DNA from 2 places in the Pseudarthrobacter sp. S9 genome. Region 2 is predicted to be linked to the other one. Evidence: riboswitches for the same ligand, from Rfam matches in the RefSeq annotation. Region 2 holds a riboswitch; the other holds the start of a gene.

Region 1 (6,849 bases), 1.7 Mb from region 2:
CGGGTGCAGCCACGGCACTTGTCGTAGCATGGTCAAGGTTGTACGTCGGGGTCCACTACCCCACCGACGTGGCGGCCTCATTCCTGGCCGCGAGCGCAGCGGTGGTACTGCTGGCGGGCCTGTGGAACCGGTTCGCTCCCCGGATGCTGGACCGGCTTCCCGTCCCCGCAATCGCCCGATCGTCACGATCGTCACGATCGTCACGATCGTCACGATCGTCACGATCGTCACGATCGTCACGATCTAAGAGGAAGTGAACATGCACACCTTCTATGCCGCAGCACTCCTTCCGGCCGTGTCCGCCGCCGGAACCCCGCTCCTTGACCCGGCCAGCCTGCTCGCGGGGCTCGGCCCTGCGGCGCTGGGCGTCATCGCGCTAATGGTCTTCATCGAATCCGGCGTGCTCTTCCCCTTCCTGCCCGGAGATTCCTTGCTCTTCACCGCAGGCCTGCTGCATCAGCAGCTGCAACTGACGCTGCCGGTGCTGATCGGTGTCGTCACCGCAGCTGCCGTGGCCGGAGACCAGGTCGGCTATATGCTGGGACGCACGTTTGGCCGGAAATGGTTCAAGGACGATGCCAGGGTCTGGAAGACGGCGCATTTGACCGCCACCGAGGACTTCTTCCGCCGCCACGGCGGCGCCGCAATCGTGCTGGCCCGTTTCGTGCCCATGGTCCGGACGTTTGCGCCGCTGAGCGCCGGCATCGCCCGTTACGGTTACAAGTCCTTCACGCTCTGGAACGTCACGGGCGCCCTCGCCTGGGCCGGGTCCGTGACGCTGCTGGGCACCTGGCTGGGCCACTTCGAGGTCATCGCAAAGAACATCGACGTCATCGCCGTGGTCATGGTGCTCGTCTCCGTCCTGCCCTGGGGCGTCCAGCTGCTCAGGCGCCGCCGCAGCCGCGCTGAGGACATGGCACGGAATAATAGCTGACATGACAACCGCCGACCGGCCATCGCTCCTGCTCGTCGAGGACGACGCCGTGCTGGGACCGCTCATCGCAGAACTGCTGGAGACGGACTACCGGATCCGGCTGGTCGCCAACGGCCAGGACGGTCTGCATCTGGGCCTGACGGAGACCTGGGACGTCATGGTCATCGACCGCGGGCTGCCCGTGATGGACGGAATCACCCTCATCGCGGCGTTGAGGTCGAAGGGCATCTCCACACCGATCCTGATTCTGACCGCGCTTGGCGACGCGGACGAGAAAGTCAGGGGTTTGGACGCAGGCGCCAACGACTACGTGACCAAGCCATTCGACGCCGCAGAACTCGCGGCGCGCCTGCGCGCGCTGACGCGCACCTTCTCTCCGGCCCGCGCGGCGCCCGTGAGCATCGGCAACTGGGAACTCGATCGGGCGTCGCGCTCCGTCCGGTCCCTCTACGGGCCCGTGGTGCCCCTCACGGCGAAGGAGGGCGACCTGCTCGCGGCCCTGGCCACGGAACCGGGGCGGGTCTTCACCCGGGACGAACTGCTCGCCAGGTTATTCCACCCCACAGACCAGCCCGGCGTGATCGACACCTATGTCCACCACCTCCGCCGGAAGATCTCCAAGACCGTGATCCGCACCGTCCACGGCGTCGGCTACCAGATTGGCGACGCCGATGAGTAAGCCCATGAGGAAGAGCGGGCCGATGGGCGGCAACCCGGACCAGTCCACGCTGCGCAGGGCCTCCCTCAAAGTGGCGTTGCGGATCAGCGCCGCCTGCGCAGTGATGGTCCTCTGCATCCTCGCCGCCACCGCCATTTACCTCATGAACCAACTTGCACACCCCGGGGTGCCAGGCTCCACGGCAGCGGGGCCGGCCTACACGTACCTCGATTCCAAGGACCTGCTCGAAGCCATGATCATCGCAGGGGCATCGGGGATCGTGTTGGCCGGCGTCGTCGGGTGGCTGAGCGCGCGCAGCGCCATCCGACCCCTCGGAGAAGCACTGGCGCTGCAGCGCCGGTTTGTCCAGGATGCCAGCCACGAACTGCGCACGCCCCTGGCCATCCTGGACACACGGATCCAGCTCACCCAACGCGACACGACGCCGGGCTCAAAGCAAGGCCAGGCCCTCGCCCGGATCCGGGAGGATGCGGCAACGCTTACGGAGATTGTCAACGAACTGCTCCTGGCAGCAACCTCTGCCAGGCCTGATCCTTCCGCGGCACCGTCCGACCTGGCCTACGTCGTCGCCGCCGTCGCCGAGAGTCTCCAGCAACTGGCGGGCCAGCGGGACGTGCTTCTGGATTTTTCCGCCGACGGCCGGCCGCTGGCACGGATCGACCAAAACGCTCTGCGGCGCGCGGTGCTGGCCCTGGCGGATAACGCCCTCGCCCACACTCCACCCGGCGGACGCGTCACCATCAGGACGGTTACAGAGCGGAACCAGGCAGTCATCACCGTGGCTGACACGGGGTCCGGGATCACGGGCGTCGATCAGGCCCGGATCTTCGACCGCTTCGTGAGGACCTCCCGTTCCGATGGAACACGCGGACAGAGAAGCTTCGGCATCGGCCTGGCCCTCGTCCGCGAGATCGCCACGGCCGCCGGCGGCACCGTCGACGTAGCCAGGACCGGCCCCGAGGGAACCGTCATGAAGATCGAGCTTCCTCTGGTCGTGCGCTGAGTCCCGGTCCCGGCAAAGGAAAGACCGGTGATCGGATGCCCCCAAAGGCATCCGATCACCGGTCTTATCCGCACCAGCATCTAGCCCCAATGGGGCTTAAGCTTAGGCGCGGACGAAGGTCACGCCGCCGGTAACGGTGAGCCAGGACAGCGGGTGCACGATCGTCTGGTTGGACCCGTTCATGCCGCCGCTGACGACCTGGCCGTTGCCGGCGTAAATGCCGACGTGGCCGGCCTGGACCACCATGTCACCGGGCACGGGAGTCCCGACGACGGTGCCGTAGTTCATGAACTGCATGGGGCCGAGGTCGCCGACCGGCTTGCCGGCTGCGCCGAGCGCCTTCTCCACCATGGCTGTGCAGTCCTGGGTGATACCCAGCTGGCCGTAGGCGGCGGAGAGCATGGCGGCGTTGAGGCCGCCGGCTGCCGGCGCCGCGGCGGGGGCCGGGGCGGCCTGGACCTGCACCGAAGCCTTGGGGGCTGCCGCCTGAGCTGCTGCGGCCGGGACCGCAACAGCCGGCTTGGGCTGCTCGATGACGGGAGCGGCCGTGGAGGTGACGGCAGGACGATCGAAGCTGATCTTGACGCTTGAATCGGCGCTGACCGGCGCGGCGACCTGGCCCTTGACATCAATGGACGACGCCGGCGCGGAGTCGCGCTGCACGGGGGCTCCCGCTGCGTTGGCGGCCATTCCGCTGGTGAGGACCAGACCGGATGCTGCGGCGAGGATGGCGGTTTGGCGCGCAAAAGTATTGATTGAAGACATGAATGTAGCCTCTCCCAATGCCTGCGAGGTGAGCTGTCGGATTCGGATGGGAGGCACCCGGCCGCACTCGGGGCCCGTCGTTGCGGGCTCTGTGCGGCTTCACCCCAAGACCTGCAGACGAGCAGGTCAAAAGTGGTTTCCCCGTCTCTGCCGGACGTTGAAGCGAATGGGCCCCGGGCCGCGGCAGAGTTAGGCAATCGGCTGGGGAGCGCCCGTATCGGAGACAACAGGCACTTATCCACCGTAACGCGGACCGCAGGCTAATGTCACATTCAGGTAACGGCAATCACGCTGCCGTCCGGTATTCCCATAGGGACGGCGGCTCTTCCGAGCATAGGATGATGCCGTCAGCATGTCCCCGAAGCGGAGGCCGAAATGAACAGCCACTGTGTTGCCATCTGCCAGCTGAGCAATCAGCCTCAGGAGGATTTTGATGTCAACACCGAGCTGCTGATCCTGGAAGGCAAGGACGTCCATGTCTCGACGTGGGACGCGGAACCCCGGGACGGCGGCTTTGACGCGCACGTCCTGAATGACCGCGTCGACGCTCTCGGTTTCATGGTGGTCACGGACTGGGAGTTCCTGGACGGCAAGGCCTACGCGGTGGTGGAACGGCGGACAGGCAGGTAAGAGCGCTGGCGGGTGGACGGGACTAGTCTCAATCCATGGCGAAGGAATCCAGGAAAAGCGACGACCCGGCCCCGGTTTTCTGGCTCGCGGAACCCGAGGAGCATGATTACCCGGCCGCGGAGCGGTACCTCACGCTGCTCACGGGCGCCGCCGGCGCCGCCGCCATCGTGCAGTCGTTGCGCAATGCGCCGGTGACGCATCAGCTCGCGAAAGACATTTTGCGTGCCTCTGGGCTGCCGCTCCTGACGGCCGACAACCCCCACGTCGCCGCTGATCTGGCCAAGATCGCCGCCGGCAAGGAGCTGTCCCCGGTGCTGCTGGTCCGGGGAGACCTCGACGCCGGCATCGCTGCCCAAGTCGCCGACGGGTACCACCGGATCTGCGCTTCCTTCCTGACCGACGAGAATACGGACATCCCCGTGAAGCTGGCAGATCCGGCGGCCCCGGGTCCGGCACGCCGCGGCGCGCCGTGACGTTCCTGTCCCTGGCGCTGATCGCCGTCGTCGCCCTGGCCGGCCCGGTGCTGGCGCTACGGGTGCGCTGGCGGCTGCCGGTGGTCTTGGGCGAACTGCTGGCAGGCATCGGGATCGGGCAGACGGGGCTCGCGCTGGTCGACTCGGGCGATCCCACCTTCAACCTGCTGGCGAACATCGGCTTTGCGCTGATGATGTTCGTGGCCGGAACCCATGTGCCGGTCAGGGACCCGCAGATTCGCTCCGCCCTCGGGAAGGGGTCCCGCCAGGCCGCCGCTGCTGCGATCGCGGCTGCGGTCATCGGAACCGGGGTGGGCCTGGTCTTCGGCACCGGGCATGCTCCCCTGTACGTGGTGCTGCTGGCGTCCTCGTCCGCTGCCCTGGTCCTGCCGATTGTTGATTCCCTGCGCCTGGGCGGACCCCAGGTGGTCGCCATGACCGCACAGGTGGCCATCGCGGACATCGCCTGCATTGTGGCGTTGCCGCTGGTTGTGGATCCGCCCAACGCCGGCCGCGCCGCGCTGGGTGCGCTCGCGGTGGCGGCGTGCGCAGCTGTGCTCTTTTTCGTGCTGCGCTGGCTGGAGCGCAGCGGCATCCGCGGGCGCATGCACCGGCTCTCGGAAAACCGCAAGTTCGCCCTGGAGCTCCGGATCCAGCTGGCCCTGCTCTTCGCGCTGGCAGGGGTGGCGAACTTCGGCCACGTGTCGGTGATGCTGGCCGGCTTTTCCTTCGGCCTGGTGGTCGGCGCCGTCGGCGAGCCGAGGCGGCTGGCCCGCCAGCTGTTCGCCGTCAGCGACGGCTTCCTGGGGCCGGTTTTCTTTGTCTGGCTGGGGGCGTCGCTGAACCTGAGGGACCTCGCCGGGCGCCCGGACATGATCGTTTTGGGCCTGGCCCTAGGGGTTGGAACGGTGCTGCTCCACTCCGGACTGGGGGTGCTTGGGCTGCCCCTGCCTCTGGGGGTTCTTTCCGCGGCACAACTGGGGGTGCCGGTTGCCGCGGCGAGCATCGGCACGCAGCTCCACGTGCTGCTGCCCGGTGAGGCGGCGGCCCTGCTGCTGGGCGCCCTCGTCACGATAGCCGCGAGTGCAGCCGCCGGATCGCGTGCCGCTAGGACTTTCTCTCAGCCCGCGGCCGGCGGAGACGCCAAACCCTGAACTTCGGTAGCTGTCTCCGGACGCTGCGCCGTGGCATCACTCGTCGACGACTGAGAAGTGCAGTTCCGGCCTCTTCTTCGTCATCTCATCGAGCACAAGGGAGATCGCTTCCCGGACCTCGGGCCCGTCTGCCCGTTTCCTGCCTGTCGCCGGGGACTCGCCCAGCACCGTGCAGGCGTGGCGGACAAATCGGTCCCAGTCCCCCGCGCCCGTTCGCAGCGGCCGGAGCGGGGACAGCAGGGCGGCACGGCGGAGCCAGACGTCCGGTTCCCGCACCCAGCGGTCCAGCACACTGTCCGCCCGCACCATGTCCGGCCTGTCCAGTCCCTCGAGCAGGGGTCCGATCACGTCGACGGCGAGCGGGTCGACGAGCGCGCGCACGTGCGCCTGCCGCACGAAGCCCTCTATCCGGGTCAGGTCCGAGTTGGTCAGAAGCGGGACATTGGATTGCAGCAGGACCACCGCCGCGAGCCGGCGCTCAAAGACGGGCACAGCCCACAATTCCGAGCTGAGCGCGGTGATGTCATCATGCAACAGGCCGGGATAACGGCGGCCGGCATCCCGGATCGTCCCGCGCACCGCGCCTACCGAGGCGCCGTAAAAACGCAGATCGCCGCCCAGACGGGACTGCGCCTCTTCTGCACGGCTCCACGACCCCTCCCGCTGCAGGGAGAGGTCGATGAAATCGCCGGCGTCACTCACTCGTCCATTCTTTCCCGTCGGCGGCGGGCAGGCGAACCCTCTGCCTAGACTGGCAGTGTCATGTCGTCCGAACGAAAGCGGTTTCCGTAACCATGCACCCCAAGCTCGCACTCGCCGTCGCACTGTCCGCTGTGATGCTGGGGGTGGCGTCGTGCGCGGCACCCGCGCCTTCGCCCGTGGGCAGCTCGAAGACGACGTCCTCCGCCGCCGGTTTTGCCTTGGACACCGCCGGCGCCCGTGAGCGGATCGCCCAGGCCGGACTCGCAGTCCTGACGGCGGAGGGAAACGTGCAGCATTTTCACGCCCACCTTGATGTGCTGAAGGACGGCCAGCCCGTTGCTGTGCCGGCCAACATCGGCATCACGGTGGGCCCGGGCAACAAGCCGGACGGCATCTCTGCCCTGCACACGCACGACACCAGCGGCGTCATCCACATCGAGTCGCCCACCGCGGGGCAGGTCTTCACGCTCGGGCAGCTCTTGACGGAATGGGGCGTGCTGGCGGGCGGC
Region 2 (6,849 bases):
AAGTCGAGTTCAGCTGCGGAGCTCCGGACCGGCCGTCTGGATCGTGGCCTTGAACCGGGCCGGATATCCCTAGGGCGGTGGCGTCATCCCAGGTATCCACATCATCCGTGGAACCGGAGGGGACTCGAACTTCCCGCACCTCAAGACTAGCAAGAAGGGCGAATACCGAAGCGTTCTCGAGGGCTCCCCGGCGCGCGGCGTCCGCGACGCAACGTTGTAGCGCAACTGTGCCATAAAAGCCCAGTAGGGGTTGCCTGCGCCCATCGCCGGAGACGGCCATGACGCCGTCGGTCTCCGGCGCATCCTCCCGGGCTGGCGTGGCGGACAGGGCTGTACTGTCCGGCCCGTCGCCTTCCAGCGCTTTGATGAGGGCGCGGACAGCGGACTCCACGCGGGGCATGTCACAGGCCAGGACCAGGGTGAGGGGCGCCGGACCGACTGCCCCGCCTCGGGCTGCATGGTCCGCCGCCACAGCGGACAGCCCGGCAGCGATGGCGGCGGCCGGACCCGCGAAGGGAGGATCCTCGCGGCAGTTCAGGACGCCGTCGGGCAGGTTCCCCGGGTCAGGCCCGACGACGACGACTCCCCTGGCGCCGTGCGCGGCCCGCAGCGAGCGTTCAAGGAGGGTGGCGCCGTCGTAGACCAGCCGTGACTTGGGCACGCCTCCCAGACGGGAGGACTTCCCCCCGGCGAGAATGACGGCATCGAACTCCACCGCTTCAGCCTAGCGCGGCAAGGGGTCCGGACCGGCACGCCGCGGGTTCAGGCGGCAGGTTCAGGCGGCAGGTTCAGGCCGCAGGTTCAGGCCGCGGATTCGGGCAGCAGGAACGGATCCCAGGCCGGAGTCGGCTTTTCGAGTTCCTTGATCTGCCAGACGGTGCCCTTCGGCGGCGCGGGAGCAAAGCCGAGTTTCCAGCCCATCTCGCCGGGCGTGTGATCACCCTTGGCGTTGTTGCAGCGCAGGCAGGCGGCCACGAGGTTTTCCCAGGAATCCGCACCGCCCCGGGACTTGGGCTGGACATGGTCTATGGTGTGGGCAGCCTTGCCGCAGTAAGCGCAGCGGTGGCCGTCCCGGCGGAGCACGCCCCGGCGGCTGACAGCCGTCATCGTGTTGTACCGGGGCCGGATATAGCGGTTCAGCAGGATCACGGACGGGCGGCCCAATATGTCCTGGGGGCCGACGACGGGATCGTCCCCTTCGGCCACCACGCTGGCCTTTCCGGTCAGCACAAGGACAAGCGCCCGGCGGAAGGTCACTACCGCCAGCGGTTCATATCCAGCATTCAGAACGAGCGTGCGCATCCGCATACCTCTTCACGGCCGCACCCGCCAGGGGCACGAGGGCCGGCTGCCCTCTGCATGGTCAGGCTATGGATCGACAACACAAGAGTAAACACTCAAGTGCCGGATCACCGAATTTTTTTCGACCGCGCCGGTCCGTGCCCCGGAAAGTTCATTCCGCGGCAACACAAAAGACCCCCGCCACCAGGGCGGGGGTCCTTCGAAAGTGCTGGGGCCGTGTTTAGCCTTTGTCTTAGCCCGTGGCTTAGCCGCCGACGCGGATGAAGACCGGGCCGGAGCCGACGTTGGCGCTGTACAGGGCGGTGGTGCCGCCGTTCCAGCCGCCGTGGACGGCCATGCCGTTGCCGACGTAGACAGCGATGTGGGCCATGCCCACGCCACCGTTCTGGTAATAGGCGAGGTCGCCCGGCTGTGCCTCGGCGGCGCTCACGGTGCGGCCCAAGGACAGGTAACCTGCCGGCCAGCCGTGGTAGTGGATGCCCGCTGCGGCCAGTGCGTTGGTTACGAGGGCGGTGCAGTCCTGCCCGACGCCGATCTGTGCATAGGCAGCGGCGGCGATCGTCGCGCCGTTGCCGCTGCCGATGCCTGCCGGTGCGCCGACGGACGCGGATGTTCCGAGCTGCGCGCCGCCGGCCTGGGCGTCCTGGACCTTCACAGCGGGCTTCGGGGCCTCGACGACAGGAGCCGGCGACGTGGTGACGGCGGGCTTCTCGTAGGAGATCGCGATGGTAGAAGCAGCCGAAATAGTTGCCGGAGCAGCTGACTGGACTTCGAGGGCGGAAGCGGAGGTGGATTCGCGCTGAACGTTGGTCTCAGCAGCGTTGGCTGCGATACCGCTGGTCAGAACCAGGCCGGATGCTGCGGCGATGACTGCAGCCTGGCGGCCCATGCCGCCGGCGTTGTCGCCGACAGCCTTGGCAATGACAGCAAGCGAGTTGGTCTTGGTGACCTCGGCGCGGTGCCGTGCAATGGTTGCACGAGTAGTCATTAAGTTCTCTCTTTCGTGATCCTTGGACCGCGCGTTTTCAGGCGCGGAATGAGGACGCTCCGGCATCTTGGGGGTACGCCGGATCGCCCCGAATGGGTTACTTAGCGAAGGGTGTACTGCGAAGACACGCCAAAAGCGAGCAGGTGCTTGGCCTGCTGTCCGGACTCAGTGGAGAGTGAGTCCGCGGAGTGAGCTCCAATCCGGGCGCCGGCAAGGGCAGCACGGGAGTTGGATTTCAGCGGGCTCCGAAGAGCCGCGCAAGCGCGATTATGCGCAGCATTGTGGCGTGAAGACACGAAAGTAGCCTCTCCCAATGCCTGCGAGGTGAGCTGTCGGATTCGGATGGGAGTCACCCGGCCGCGCTGCTTCCTGGGAAGCTTTGCGACTTAACCCCAAGGTCTTCTTTCGAAGACCAAAATTGGTTCCCCCGCCCCTGCCAGACGATGTGATGCGATCGGACCTTGAGCGGTGGCAGAGCTAGGCAATCCACTCAAGAGCGCCAACTTCGGAAAAGTTGGCGTGCTTCAAACGCTACAGGAGTCCGGACTCAATGTCACATTCAGATCACGGCGTGTCACAAGAATTCGAGAGTGATCCATCGGCTTACTTAGAGCCAGCCGAGCGGGTCAACGACGTCGCCGTTGACCATCACTTCGAAGTGGAGGTGGCAGCCCGTGGAGGCGCCTGTGGTGCCGCTCATCGCGATGAGGTCCCCGCGGGAGACCTTCTGGCCGACGCGCACGGAGGATGAGGACAGGTGGTTGTACGTGGTCTCCAGGCCGTTGCCGTGATCGATCACGATGCGGTTTCCACCGCCGTAGGGGTGCCATCCGGAAAAGGTGACGGTGCCGCTGGCGGCTGCGTGGACGGCTGTTCCGCATTGGGCGGCGTAGTCCTGGCCGCGGTGGAACTCGCCCGCACCGCCCGTGATCGGGCTGACGCGGTAGCCGAACGGCGAGGCCGTGACCATCTGGTCCAGCGGCGCACCGAGAGTGCCGGCCGATGCCGCGCGGGTGATGCTGCCCACCGACTGGGCGCTCAATAGCTGCTTGAGTTTCCCGTCCGGGTCGCCCTTCGTGGTGACGGCCGTGCGGCTGAAGTCGACCTTGGCTGCGGCGGCCGCCGTGACATCCGGCTGCGCTGCGGCGGCGACCGATCCGGACAGGCCGGCGCCCGTGGCCATGACCGGGCTGGTGACGGGGACGGTTACGGTCAGGACCAGGCCCGTGGCGGCCAGTGCGATGCCGGCCTTCTGTCCCACACCGCTGGCGGCGGCAAAGTCCGTTACCTGGCGGAACGGACTGCGGCGGCCCCGGCGTTCGTCGCGGTGCGCGTCACGTGGGCGGTCGGCCATTGGGGCGACAACCGGGCGCGGCTCCGGAGCGGGACCGGTCGCGCGACGACGGCCCCTGGCGGTCTGGGTAGTCAAGAACGGTTCCTCTCTGGATAGCCTGCGAAGTTAGCTGTCGGATTCGGGTCAGAGAGATCAAAGACCCGGTCCGCCGTGGCAAGCAGCCAGACACTGAGGCATCTTGGGATGCCTCGGTGGAGTGTGCTTGCCGCTGACGGACTTCACCCCAAGGCTGCTGTTGAAGCAGCCGCAAGTGGTTCCCCCGCCCCTGCCAGAAGGTGTTTCTGCGACTGATCCGCTGGCAGGGCTCGGCTTCGGATCAGGTAACGCTTTGGTATCGGTACTGGCCACTAACTATAGGTGATTAAGCCGCCCGGTAATAATTCCGTAATCACTTTTGTGCACAACTCATCGGTCATCCCATGAGCGGCGAGTCAGGGCAGGTTAGACGACCGTTACAAACACATGGGCGGCGACTTCGGGAGGCAACTCCAGGGCGCCTTCGATATCCGGGACCCGGACCGAGATGTACTCGCCGACCCGCTCCAGCGAGATCACGGCACCGGGCCGGATGCCGCCCTCATCAAGCTGAACCAGCAACTCCGGCTCGACCTGGATCGGCTCCGCCAGACGGCTGACCGTGATCCGCGAATCCGCACCGTAGCCGGCCATGGCGTCCAGCAGGTTCACCACCCCGTCCGTGTAGGCCCGGGACGGCTGGCCGCCGAGCTCCGCAAGTCCCGGGATCGGGTTTCCGTACGGCGAGACGGTCGGGTGGTTGAGCATCTCGAAAATCCTCCGCTCGACGCGTTCACTCATCACGTGCTCCCAGCGGCAGGCTTCCTCGTGGACGTAGGCCCAGTCGAGGCCGATCACGTCGGCGAGCAGGCGCTCGGCGAGGCGGTGCTTGCGCATGACTCCGATAGCGCGTTTCCGGCCGGTTTCCGTCAGCTCAAGGTGGCGGTCGCCCGAAACAACCACCAGTCCGTCGCGTTCCATGCGCCCGATGGTCTGGGAAACGGTGGGGCCGGAGTGGCGCAGCCTTTCGGCGATGCGGGCGCGGAGGGCGACGATGTTTTCTTCTTCAAGTTCCAGAATGGTCCGAAGATACATCTCCGTAGTATCGATCAGATCCGTCATTCAGCTCAGCTCCTCGAGCGCCGTCCTTGCGTCATTCCCACCGTACCGCGTGCAGGATGCGCCCTGGCGAGATCCGCCGTACGTTCGCAGGACATCTTAGCCTATTTTGAATTACTCCGGATAATCTTCCGGGCGTCGGCACTGGCCGTCACAGTCCCCTCGTTGAGCGTCGGCGTATCAACCGCGAACCAGCCGCGCACCGCCCGCACCGGTGCCTCAATGACTGGACTGTGACGGACCCTTTTCCGTATCGCCCGGGGCTTTCAGGCAGAATGAAAAGGAGTCTTCGTTGCAGCCACCCCTGCCAGGCCACCTCCCAAGCCACGCTACGTATCAGCCGAAAATTGGAGCCACTGTGAGCGACACCAGCATCACGATCCCCGCAAACCTCCTGCCCCAGGACGGACGGTTCGGCGCCGGACCGTCCAAGGTCCGGCCGGAACAGATGGAGGCCCTCGCCGCGGCGTCGGCGAAACTGCTGGGGACCTCCCACCGCCAGGCACCCGTCAAGAACCTTGTCGGCTCGGTCCGGACAGGGCTCAGCGAGTTCTTCCGTGCCCCCGAAGGCTACGAGGTCATCCTCGGCGTCGGCGGCTCCACGGCGTTCTGGGACGTCGCCAGCTTCGGCCTCGTGGACAACAAGGCACAGCACCTGTCCTTCGGCGAATTCGGCTCGAAGTTCGCCTCTGCCACCAACAAGGCACCCTTCCTGGCCGCCTCCTCCATCATCAAGTCCGAGCCCGGCACCCGGCCGTCCGCACAGGCGGAGGCCGGCGTCGACGTTTATGCGTGGCCCCAGAACGAGACCTCGACCGGCGTCGCCGCCCCGGTCAAGCGCGTGGCCGGCGCCGATGCGGGATCCCTGGTACTGGTGGATGCCACCTCTGCCGCCGGCGGCCTGGACGTGGATGTGGCCGAGGCCGACGTCTACTACTTTGCCCCGCAGAAGAACTTCGCGTCCGACGGCGGCCTGTGGCTCGGCCTGTTCTCCCCGGCAGCCCTCGAGCGGGCGGCCCGGATCAAGGCCACCGACCGCTGGATTCCCGACTTCCTGGACCTCCAGACGGCGATCGACAACTCCCGGCTGAACCAGACCTACAACACTCCGGCGCTGGCCACCCTCGTCACTCTGGACGCCCAGGTGCAGTGGCTCAATGCCAACGGCGGACTGGACTTCGCCGCGGCCCGGACCGCGGACTCCGCCGGGCGGATCTACCGCTGGGCCGAGGCCTCCGGGTACGCCACGCCATTCGTGGCCAACGCCGAGGACCGCTCCAACGTCATCGCCACGGTCGACTTCGACGAATCGATCGACGCCGCGGCCATCGCCAAGGTGCTCCGCGCCAACGGCATCGTGGACACCGAGCCCTACCGCAAGCTGGGCCGCAACCAGCTTCGGATCGCCACTTTCGTGGCGATCGAACCGGACGATGTCTCTGCGCTGCTGGAGTGCATCGATTTCGTCGTGGCCGAACTCAAGAAGTAGCGTCGGCGTTTCCGCCTGGGCGTTCCGGCCCAGCGCCGCCGGAACGGGTGCCGGATTCGAGCCGGAAGTGCCGCAGCCCGCGCGCCCTGCGGTCAAAGCGGATCCGCAGCTGCTTCGCCCGGACGATCCACAGCAGCCCGATCAAGGCCGCGATGAGTCCCGCGGCCGCCGCGACGCCCATTGACCAGCGGGGACCGGCAATGTTCGCCACCCAGCCCACCAGCGGTGCCCCGATCGGCGTGCCGCCCATGAAGATCGCCATGTACAGGGCCATCACCCGGCCGCGCATCACCGGATCCGTCGTCGTCTGGACGTAGCCGTTGGCGCTGGTCAGCATGGTGATCGCGAAGAGGCCCACCGGCACCAGCGAGACGCCGAACCAGAAGTAGTTCGGTGCCAGCGCGGCTAATCCGGAGGTCACACCGAATGCCCCGGCGGCCCCGAAGATGATCCGCAGCCGGGGCTTGCTGCGGCCGGCTGACAGCAGCGCCCCGGCGACGGACCCGATTGCCATGATCGAGTTCATCAAGCCGAAGGCGCCGGCGTCCAGGCCGAATTCCGTGCCGACCATCGCCGCGATGA

What was found. A riboswitch is a leader RNA that binds a small molecule or an ion and turns the genes downstream of it on or off. The one in region 2 is predicted to bind cyclic di-AMP.
Region 1: another riboswitch for cyclic di-AMP. It lies ahead of ACQCSY_RS18950 (hypothetical protein); the one in region 2 lies ahead of ACQCSY_RS05100 (M23 family metallopeptidase).

Annotation. Positions count from the first base shown of each region.
Region 1 is NZ_CP189576.1:3,939,567-3,946,415, reverse strand. Features, by position in the region: gene ACQCSY_RS18970 (phosphatase PAP2 family protein) at 1-257, shown strand, start outside; gene ACQCSY_RS18965 (VTT domain-containing protein) at 260-934, shown strand; gene ACQCSY_RS18960 (response regulator transcription factor) at 936-1,613, shown strand; gene ACQCSY_RS18955 (sensor histidine kinase) at 1,618-2,616, shown strand; gene ACQCSY_RS18950 (hypothetical protein) at 2,719-3,381, opposite strand; cyclic di-AMP (ydaO/yuaA leader) riboswitch at 3,386-3,556, opposite strand; gene ACQCSY_RS18945 (hypothetical protein) at 3,757-4,011, shown strand; gene ACQCSY_RS18940 (hypothetical protein) at 4,047-4,484, shown strand; gene ACQCSY_RS18935 (cation:proton antiporter) at 4,481-5,638, shown strand; gene ACQCSY_RS18930 (DNA alkylation repair protein) at 5,675-6,340, opposite strand; gene ACQCSY_RS18925 (hypothetical protein) at 6,433-6,849, shown strand, end outside.
Region 2 is NZ_CP189576.1:1,092,650-1,099,498, forward strand. Features, by position in the region: gene mobA (molybdenum cofactor guanylyltransferase) at 1-715, opposite strand, end outside; gene ACQCSY_RS05090 (HNH endonuclease) at 802-1,302, opposite strand; gene ACQCSY_RS05095 (NlpC/P60 family protein) at 1,547-2,290, opposite strand; cyclic di-AMP (ydaO/yuaA leader) riboswitch at 2,591-2,760, opposite strand; gene ACQCSY_RS05100 (M23 family metallopeptidase) at 2,898-3,719, opposite strand; cyclic di-AMP (ydaO/yuaA leader) riboswitch at 3,724-3,940, opposite strand; gene ACQCSY_RS05105 (metal-dependent transcriptional regulator) at 4,086-4,781, opposite strand; gene serC (phosphoserine transaminase) at 5,137-6,267, shown strand; gene ACQCSY_RS05115 (MFS transporter) at 6,257-6,849, opposite strand, start outside.